DNA from 3 places in the Escherichia sp. TC-EC600-tetX4 genome. Region 1 is predicted to be linked to each of the others. Evidence: predicted binding sites of a transcription regulator. Region 1 holds the regulator's gene; each other region holds the start of a gene.

Evidence for each region. Region 1 encodes CRP, which controls carbon source genes, mostly activating them, when cyclic AMP is high. Its sites were predicted from a motif close to ATGTGANNNNNNTCACAT; they were not measured.
Region 2: a site for CRP is predicted at 1,742-1,759, ahead of bhsA (multiple stress resistance protein BhsA). Genes of this name have one in related genera too.
Region 3: a site for CRP is predicted at 2,066-2,083, ahead of glpT (glycerol-3-phosphate transporter). Genes of this name have one in related genera too.

Annotation. Positions count from the first base shown of each region.
Region 1 covers NZ_CP079924.1:395,797-399,077, forward strand. The annotation lists gene KXD89_RS01795 (YccS/YhfK family putative transporter) at 1-1,133, opposite strand, end outside; gene crp (cAMP-activated global transcriptional regulator CRP) at 1,184-1,816, opposite strand; gene KXD89_RS01805 (OsmC family protein) at 2,118-2,522, shown strand; gene KXD89_RS01810 (phosphoribulokinase) at 2,577-3,281, opposite strand, start outside.
Region 2 covers NZ_CP079924.1:2,708,194-2,711,474, reverse strand. The annotation lists gene ndh (NADH-quinone dehydrogenase) at 1-143, shown strand, start outside; gene KXD89_RS13220 (glycine zipper 2TM domain-containing protein) at 353-892, shown strand; gene comR (TetR family copper-responsive transcriptional repressor ComR) at 954-1,586, opposite strand; gene bhsA (multiple stress resistance protein BhsA) at 1,827-2,084, shown strand; gene ldtC (L,D-transpeptidase LdtC) at 2,166-3,128, opposite strand; gene mfd (transcription-repair coupling factor) at 3,272-3,281, opposite strand, start outside.
Region 3 covers NZ_CP079924.1:1,525,582-1,528,862, forward strand. The annotation lists gene glpB (glycerol-3-phosphate dehydrogenase subunit GlpB) at 1-302, opposite strand, end outside; gene glpA (anaerobic glycerol-3-phosphate dehydrogenase subunit A) at 292-1,920, opposite strand; gene glpT (glycerol-3-phosphate transporter) at 2,193-3,281, shown strand, end outside.

The DNA.
Region 1 (3,281 bases):
CTGGCAACGCTTAACATCACACTGAGTCGTCCGGCATTGCGTAGCGCCGGAGACTTTAGTGACAGATAACTTTTCAGCGCCGGAAGTAATGGCATTCGCCGCTGTTTATCGGCCAGTAAGTCACGGGCATAGAGCGGTTTTTGGGTGCGCAGCACGCGGGCGATGCGGCTGAAATGCCAGTAGCAGAATTGCCCAACCGGATTATCCGGATGCTGGCGGGCGATTTTTTCCAGTGCGCCAATTTGCTTTTCCATCGTAAAACGCGTTGGCAGGCGATGGTAAAGAATGTCATCAGCCAGCACGCGCAGGCGAGCGGCGACGGTTTGCGCATTCCAGCGGATAACTTCTTCCGCATGGCTACGCTCGACCAGCTTTTGCACCTCTTCCGGCTGATGCAAACTGACCGAAATATGTTCCTGTAAATCCAGCGCCTCCTGGAAAATACGCAGCATCCGCTTGTAGTCAGTATTATTTTGCGCGGAAAGCATATGCATTTGCTGATAGCACTGGGTAATTAGATCGACCGCTTTTTGCTGGCGCACCAGCAGCGGCGGCAGCGCTTTTTCAGGGTCGGTGTGCTGGGTAAGCAGGCTGTATTTGGCTTCACAATAATCTGCCAGTTCACGGTACAGCAGACTTAGTGACTCGCGCAGCGGTTGTTCGCGCCAGATCCAGAACCAAAACCAGTTAAACAATCCGTACCAGAGAGTGCCCAACGCATAGATGAGCAACGGTTCCCAGACCGGCATGTATCCCGCCAAACTGAGGGTAAAAATGGCGGCGAGCAGCGATGCAGGAAGCAATTTTGCGTGCAATGGCCCCAGCTCAGCAGTGACGCCAAGTACCAGCGTTAATCCGGTCAGCAAAAAGGGCAGGGGAACATCTTTTGCCAGTAGTAGCTGTGTCAGCAAGCTACAGGTGGCAAACAGCGACGCACCAATGATTAAGCGTTTGAAAAAACGTTTATGAGGCGTATCAAGGCCCGCAATATTGCAACAGGCAGGAACGAGGGAGAAGAGCAGACCGAATCGTAATTCGCCAAGCATTAACCCAACGGCCACGGGCAAACATAGCACCAGCGTTTGTCGAAGTGCATAGTTGATATCGGGGTGATAAATCAGTCTGCGCCACATCGGGGGAAACAAAATGGCGCGCTACCAGGTAACGCGCCACTCCGACGGGATTAACGAGTGCCGTAAACGACGATGGTTTTACCGTGTGCGGAGATCAGGTTCTGATCTTCCAGCATCTTCAGAATGCGTCCCACGGTTTCACGAGAACAGCCGACAATCTGACCAATTTCCTGACGGGTAATTTTGATTTGCATACCGTCCGGGTGAGTCATAGCGTCTGGTTGTTTTGCCAGATTCAGCAGAGTCTGTGCAATGCGGCCCGTCACGTCGAGGAACGCCAGGTTGCCCACTTTCTCTGAAGTGACTTGCAGACGACGCGCCATCTGTGCAGACAAACGCATCAGAATGTCCGGGTTTACCTGAATCAATTGGCGAAATTTTTTGTACGAAATTTCAGCCACTTCACAGGCGGTTTTCGCACGTACCCATGCGCTACGTTCCTGGCCCTCTTCAAACAGGCCCAGTTCGCCAATAAAATCACCCTGATTCAGATAGGAGAGGATCATTTCTTTACCCTCTTCGTCTTTGATCAGCACTGCCACAGAGCCTTTAACGATGTAGTACAGCGTTTCCGCTTTTTCACCCTGGTGAATAAGCGTGCTCTTGGATGGGTACTTATGAATGTGGCAATGAGACAAGAACCATTCGAGAGTCGGGTCTGTTTGCGGTTTGCCAAGCACCATGCGCGGTTATCCTCTGTTATAAGCTTTCTCCAGAGCCAGATAACGCCGCTGTCTCTGGATTGCCGAAATATGCTTCCCGCTACCTGGGAAGGGGCTATCAACTGTACTGCACGGTAATGTGACGTCCTTTGCATACATGCAGTACATCAATGTATTACTGTAGCATCCTGACTGTTTTAGCATAGCTTTCGCTTTGTGTCTCCTGGTGTCTCGCTTCAGCATGACCCAGGTCGCCTTCCGTTGCGCGATTTGGTTAGTACGCGTACTCTGTCAGGAAAATTGACGCAGTGGAGTAGCAAAAATGCAAGCGCGAGTGAAGTGGGTCGAAGGGTTAACTTTTCTGGGCGAATCCGCCTCTGGTCATCAGATTTTAATGGACGGCAACTCAGGCGATAAAGCACCAAGTCCGATGGAAATGGTGTTGATGGCGGCGGGTGGTTGCAGTGCCATCGATGTGGTTTCGATCCTGCAAAAAGGGCGTCAGGATGTGGTCGATTGTGAAGTAAAATTGACCTCTGAACGCCGCGAAGAGGCACCACGCCTGTTTACGCACATTAATCTGCATTTTATCGTCACCGGTCGCGACCTGAAAGACGCAGCGGTTGCGCGTGCGGTTGATCTCTCTGCCGAGAAATATTGTTCAGTGGCGTTGATGCTGGAAAAAGCGGTGAATATTACTCACTCGTATGAAGTGGTTGCCGCGTGACTTAACTATCCCGTTGTGAAGCCGGATAGTATTTTATCCGGCGTAATAGCAGAGTTACTCGATTTTCTTTCCTTCCATCAATCGTTGCACCAGCGGCAGCATAATTAATTCCATTGCCAGACCCATTTTGCCGCCCGGTACCACTAACGTATTGATGTGGGAAATGAATGAGCCTTGCAACATCGCCAGCAGCCAGGGGAAATCGATCCCTTCCAGATTACGAAAATGGATCACCACAAAGCTTTCATCGAGCGACGGGATACCTTTTGCCGCGAACGGGTTTGAAGTGTCGACGGTGGGAACGCGCTGGAAGTTAAGATGGGTGCGGGAAAACTGCGGTGTGATGTAGTTGATATAGTCTTCCATTGAACGCACTACTGAGTCCATCACTGCTTCTCGTGAGTGCCCGCGCTCGCTGGTGTCGCGGATCAGTTTTTGAATCCACTCAAGGTTAACGATAGGCACCACGCCGACCAGTAAGTCCACATGCTGCGCAACGTTATGCTGTGGCGTGACTACGCCGCCGTGTAAACCTTCATAAAACAGTACATCAGTGGGTTCCGGTAAAGGTTGCCAGGGGGTGAATGTCCCCGGTACCTGATTCCACGGTACGGCTTCGTCGTAGGTATGCAGATATTTGCGAGATTTCCCTTTGCCGCTCTGACCGTATTCAATGAAGGTTTGTTCCAGCAGGCCGAAGTCGTTAGCCTCGGGGCCGAAGTAGCTGATATGCCGCCCGGCGTCGCGCGCTTTGCGGAT
Region 2 (3,281 bases), 2.3 Mb from region 1:
TTGAAGGACGAATTGCGCGCTTTGTATATATCTCGCTATACCGAATGCATCAGATTGCGCTGCATGGTTACTTTAAAACCGGATTAATGATGCTGGTGGGGAGTATTAACCGCGTTATCCGTCCGCGTTTGAAGTTGCATTAATCGACGTACACTGGCGGATGTGGCATAAACGCCTCATCCGCCCTTGAGAAACAGCGCGATCGGCAGCCGCGTTGTATCAGGCATCCTTTCAGACTCCTCCGAATCCTTAAGTATTTCCAGCCATTCCCGCGCTTTTCATCTTCTGTCTGATAGCTGCTTTTCTCCTTCGCTTGCATGATTGGCATAACTGCAAAGAAGGAGGTGTTCCCGTGAATAAATCAATGTTGGCGGGTATCGGGATTGGTGTCGCAGCTGCGCTGGGCGTAGCGGCAGTGGCCAGTCTGAACGTGTTTGAACGGGGCCCGCAATACGCTCAGGTTGTTTCTGCAACCCCAATCAAGGAAACGGTTAAAACACCGCGTCAGGAGTGTCGCAACGTCACAGTGACCCATCGTCGACCGGTGCAGGATGAAAATCGCATTACCGGGTCGGTGCTCGGCGCTGTTGCTGGCGGCGTGATAGGGCATCAGTTTGGTGGTGGTCGCGGTAAAGATGTCGCCACTGTTGTGGGGGCGCTGGGTGGTGGATATGCCGGTAACCAGATCCAGGGCTCTCTCCAGGAAAGCGATACTTACACGACTACGCAACAGCGTTGTAAAACGGTGTATGACAAGTCAGAAAAAATGCTCGGTTATGATGTGACCTATAAGATTGGCGATCAGCAGGGCAAAATCCGCATGGACCGCGATCCGGGTACGCAGATCCCGCTAGATAGCAACGGGCAACTGATTTTGAATAACAAAGTATAACAAGGCTGTACTCTGCAATTTGGCCCCTCATTCGCTCAGGCTGAGGGGCTTTTTTTGCGACTTATTTCACCAGTTCGGGCCATAAACGCAAAGTCGTTCCGGCAATCTGCATCAGTTTTTCCAGCGATGCACCTTCGCGTGCGCTGATCGACATCCCCTGAATAATACAATTAAGGAATTCTGCCAGATGTGTCACGTCACAGTGGGGCGGGATTTCCCCGCGCGCTTGTCGTTGACATAAAAACTGCTGCAAAGTGCGCTCTTGCATCGCATGGCGTGATTTCAACGTATTGGCGATATCTCCTGAATCTGGGGAGAGGGTGGTGCAGTTGTTGATCATGAAGCAGCCTGCCGGGGTGTCTTTGCTGGTAAAGCAGTTGGCGATGGCAGCAAAATAGTCAGCCAGCGCAGACTCCACGCTTTTCTCTTCACAAAACAGCTGTGCTTCATGCTTAGCGGCAAAACGATCGATATAGCGGTCGAGAACGGCACGAAATAACCCCTCTTTGTTGGTAAATTCCGCGTATAGCGTGGGCGCTTTGGCTCCGGTCGCTTCGACGAGGTCCGCAAGAGAAGTCGCTTCATAACCGTGTTGCCAGAACAATTTCATGGCCTTATCAAGCGCGGCATCCCTGTCGAACACTTTTGGGCGGCCACGGCTTTTTTTTACACATTGTGTTGAGTCAGTTGCCATGATGCCGTTGTACCTGGTGACTGTGAATGAAAGGTTATTATAAAAATAATCACCTCCGTTCACCAGTCCAGATCCCATAAAAATAATTGCTTTCTATTTAACTGAAATTTAAAGATTTTTAAATTAATTAATGATTGTTATAAAAAATATCTTGTATGTGATCCAGATCACATCTATCATTTAGTTATCGATCGTTAAGTAATTGCTTGCGACGTCATTCATCTGCATAAGGCCACTATTATGAAAAACGTAAAAACCCTCATCGCTGCGGCGATTTTAAGCTCCATGTCATTTGCCAGCTTTGCGGCTGTCGAAGTTCAGTCAACGCCAGAAGGCCAACAAAAAGTCGGTACAATCAGTGCTAACGCGGGGACAAATCTGGGATCGCTGGAAGAGCAGCTGGCGCAAAAAGCGGATGAGATGGGCGCAAAATCTTTCCGTATTACTTCTGTAACCGGTCCGAATACCCTCCATGGAACAGCAGTAATTTATAAATAAGCATTAACCCTCATTAATGCCTGCTACTGCTGATTTTTTCCCCGCGACATGCCGTGTCGCGGGGATTTTTTTATCCGGGCTTTACAGCGTTTGTGGGCTCACTTGATGACGGCGGACATCCACCGGCATCCCGGAACGGACATCCATCACATGTTGCATCACTTCAGCGTCAGTTTGTGCTGCATCTTTAAATGATTGCATTGCGCTATTCAGCGTAATTGGCAGCAGCTGCGGATCGTCATCAATCTTCTCTGACAGCGGCTGATGTACTTCAACCAGACGCGCACCGTTTGGTTCGGCAGAGACTTTTATCGGAGTGTTGATGATATTCACTTTGGTGCCTGGGGTGACCTGGCTAAAGAGTGTTTTGATATCGTCATCCCGCAGACGAATACAGCCAGAACTTACCCGCATGCCAATGCCGAAATCGGCGTTCGTACCATGAAGCAAATAAACGCCGCCATAGGCCGCCAGACGAATCGCATGATGGCCCATTGGGTTATCCGGTCCAGCCGGCACTACCGCAGGCAACTCAATTCCCTGTGCTTTATAACGGGCGCGGATGTTTGCCGTTGGCGTCCAGGTTGGGTTTGCACGTTTGTCTGAAACGGTGGTCACCATTGTCGGTGTCAGCGTGTCACCACCTAACTGACCAATACCTATTGGATACACGGTTACCGAATTTTTACCCGGCGGGTAGTAATAGAGACGCAGCTCCGCAATGTTGATCACAATGCCTTCGCGCGGCGCATCTGGAAGTAGGGTTTGCAACGGGATCGTTAACACGCTGCCCGCGCGCGGTACGTAAGGATCAACGCCGGGGTTAGCCTGTAACAGAGCGAGAAAGCCGACGTTGTATTTTTTGGCGATGGCTTCCAGAGAACCACCGTCATTTTCCACCACATGAAATTTGTTTTCGCCAACCAGACGACTGCCCGCTGGCGGCAGCGGCCAGGTGTTGGCTTTTGCCGGTAGCGCCAGCGCCACGGCAGCGGCGAACGTAAAAAACGTTAGCCAGCGAGAAAAACGCGTTTTGATCATCACCAAAAATCCATAATAAATATAAGGTTATTGTAATAAACAGATAAGCCTGAATTATGGATGGTGACAGTGTCGGATAGTGCAGGGAAGTGCAAAGAATTTGTAAATGTTGCAGATGGGGGCGCAGAAACGCCCCCGATTTACCATTAAGCGATC
Region 3 (3,281 bases), 1.1 Mb from region 1:
TGCGCACCGCTTTCAGCGATTAATGCCTGCGCCTGGCAAGCGAGATCGAGCACGCGTTGTGGCTCGAGAAGGGAGTAAGGATGGGCTGGTGCCTGCTGACGCAAAGATTCCAGTCCACTGTGAATGTCTGTCACCGGTTGACCATCTGGCAGATGGCTCAGCAAATCCAGCGATCCGGATGAGAAATGCAGTGCGCTTTGACCACGAGTGACAATGGCACAGCGCAGGCCGTGTTTTTGCAGTTGCAGGCCACAGAGTAATCCGGCGAGGCCGCCGCCCATAATGACAGTATCAAAGCGCATCTTTCTGCTCCTTCTCCAGACCACACAATCCCTGATAAACCCAGCGGGTAAATTCGCTTTCGCGCAGTGCATCTCCCCAGGCGATGGGTTGCACGCCTTTCCAGCGTTCGTTAAGGAAGGTGGAAAGTTGCTCGATAGATTGCGCGGACGTCGTGACGTTAAAACGTTGCAGCAGTCCGGCAGCGCGGCAGGCGCAGAGTTCGCCCTGGCAGGTGCCCATCCCCACACGGGTACGACGGCGTAAATCCAGCAGGCTATTAACGTTTAAATTTTCTACCGCGTACTGCACTTCACCCGCAGTTACCGCTTCGCACTCACATACCAGGCTACGGTGCAGACGGCCTTCGCTCAGCCAGGCAGGCGTGCGATCGCCATGACGATAAACCGCAGAACCGCGCAGCGGGGCAGGCAGGGAGATGACTTTACGCAAGGTAACTTCAGCGGGTTCTTGTGAACCAGGCAGTGCCAGATCGGCAGTCGTACAGGGGCGCGTGTTGCCCAGTTTGCGGCATACCGCGTCGGTAGCCCATTCAGCCATCAGCCGATAGGTCATCAGTTTGCCACCGGTGATGGTGATAAATCCGTCCAGACCATCGCGTTCAGCATGGTCGAGCAGCACGATGCCACGGCTGACGTTACGTCCGCTCGGGTCGTCATCGCTGGCAACCAGCGGGCGCACGCCAGAATAGGCCCGCAAAATGCGCGTTTTCGCCATCACGGGGGCCAGTTTTTCCCCTTCACGCAGCAGAATATCAACCTCTTCTGCCGTCACTCGATTATCGTCAATCTCGTTGTAATCAATACGTAAAGAGGTGGTACCAATCAGCGAAATGGTATCGCCAGGCACCAGAATATCGGCGTCGGAAGGTTTACGGCAGCGGTTGATCACATGCTGGTTAATGCGGTGATCCATGATCAGCAGCGATCCTTTCGCCGGGAACATGCGAATGCGCAGATCGGCATATTCGGCAATGTGTTGCCCCCAGATCCCAGCGGCATTAACCACGACAGGTGCATGAAGGGCCTGAGTTTCGCCGGTGAGATGGTTACGTACACGAACACCGCACACCGTCGCGCCTTCACGAATCAGCCCCGTGACTTCATGAGCGGTAAGGATAACGGCACCGTGTTCTTTGGCATCCAGCATGTTTGCTGCGGTCAGACGAAATGGATCAACGGTGCCATCCGGAACTTTCACCGCGCCAATCAGTGCCGGGTTAACGGCAGGTTCGATAATGCGCGCTTGCTGCGGGTCTATAGCTTCTGCGCTGATCCCTGCTTCTTCGCAGGCGCGAATAAAAGTGGCCTGGAAGGAGAGGTCATCTTCCGGCAGGGTGATAAACAGGCCGTTGGTTGGTTCAACGCAGTGACGTGCAATGCGTTTCAGGATCTGGTTTTCACTAATGCATTCGCGGGCCGATTCCGCATCGGTTACCGCATAGCGCGCACCGCTGTGCAGCAGGCCGTGGTTACGCCCGGTGGCACCGGTTGCGATGTCGTGGCGCTCAACCAAAATCACGCGCAGCCCGCGCAGGGCACAGTCGCGGGCAATCCCGGCTCCCGTTGCGCCGCCGCCAATGATAATCACGTCACTTGATTGCGAGTCGCGAGTTTTCATTGTTATCCCTCTGAAGTTCGTTTTTTACCATTTAGCCATAGTAAAAACATGAATTGTTTGATTTCGCGCATATTCGCTCATAATTCGAAAGTGAAACGTGATTTCATGCGTCATTTTGAACATTTTGTAAATCTTATTTAATAATGTGTGCGGCAATTCACATTTAATTTATGAATGTTTTCTTAACATCGCGGCAACTCAAGAAACGGCAGGTTCTCTCACTGAATCAGGCTGTTAATCATAAATAAGACCACGGGCCACGGAGGCTATCAATGTTGAGTATTTTTAAACCAGCGCCACACAAAGCGCGCTTACCTGCCGCGGAGATCGATCCGACTTATCGTCGATTGCGCTGGCAAATTTTCCTGGGGATATTCTTTGGCTATGCGGCTTACTATTTGGTTCGTAAGAACTTTGCGCTTGCTATGCCTTATCTGGTTGAGCAGGGATTCTCACGCGGTGATTTAGGTTTTGCCCTTTCGGGGATCTCGATTGCTTATGGATTTTCGAAATTCATCATGGGTTCGGTATCGGATCGCTCGAATCCGCGCGTTTTCCTGCCCGCAGGTTTGATTCTGGCGGCGGCAGTGATGTTGTTTATGGGCTTTGTGCCATGGGCGACGTCGAGCATTGCGGTGATGTTTGTACTGTTGTTCCTCTGCGGTTGGTTCCAGGGGATGGGGTGGCCGCCGTGTGGTCGTACTATGGTGCACTGGTGGTCGCAGAAAGAACGTGGCGGCATTGTGTCAGTGTGGAACTGTGCGCACAACGTCGGTGGTGGTATTCCGCCGCTGCTGTTCCTGCTGGGGATGGCCTGGTTCAATGACTGGCATGCGGCGCTCTATATGCCTGCTTTCTGCGCCATTCTGGTGGCATTATTCGCCTTTGCGATGATGCGCGATACCCCGCAATCCTGTGGCTTGCCGCCGATCGAAGAGTACAAAAATGATTATCCGGACGACTATAACGAAAAAGCGGAACAGGAGCTGACGGCGAAGCAAATCTTCATGCAGTACGTACTGCCGAACAAACTGCTGTGGTATATCGCCATCGCCAACGTGTTCGTTTATCTGCTGCGTTACGGCATCCTCGACTGGTCACCGACTTATCTGAAAGAGGTTAAGCATTTCGCGCTAGATAAATCCTCCTGGGCCTACTTCCTTTATGAATATGCAGGTATTCCGGGCACTCTGCTGTGCGGCTGGATGTCGGATAAAGTCTTCCGTGGCAACCGTGGGGCAACCGGCGTTTTCTTTATGACACTGGTGACCATCGCGACTATCGTTTACTGGATGAACCCGGCAGGTAACCCAACCGTCGATATGATTTGTATGATTGTTATCGGCTTCCTGATCTACGGT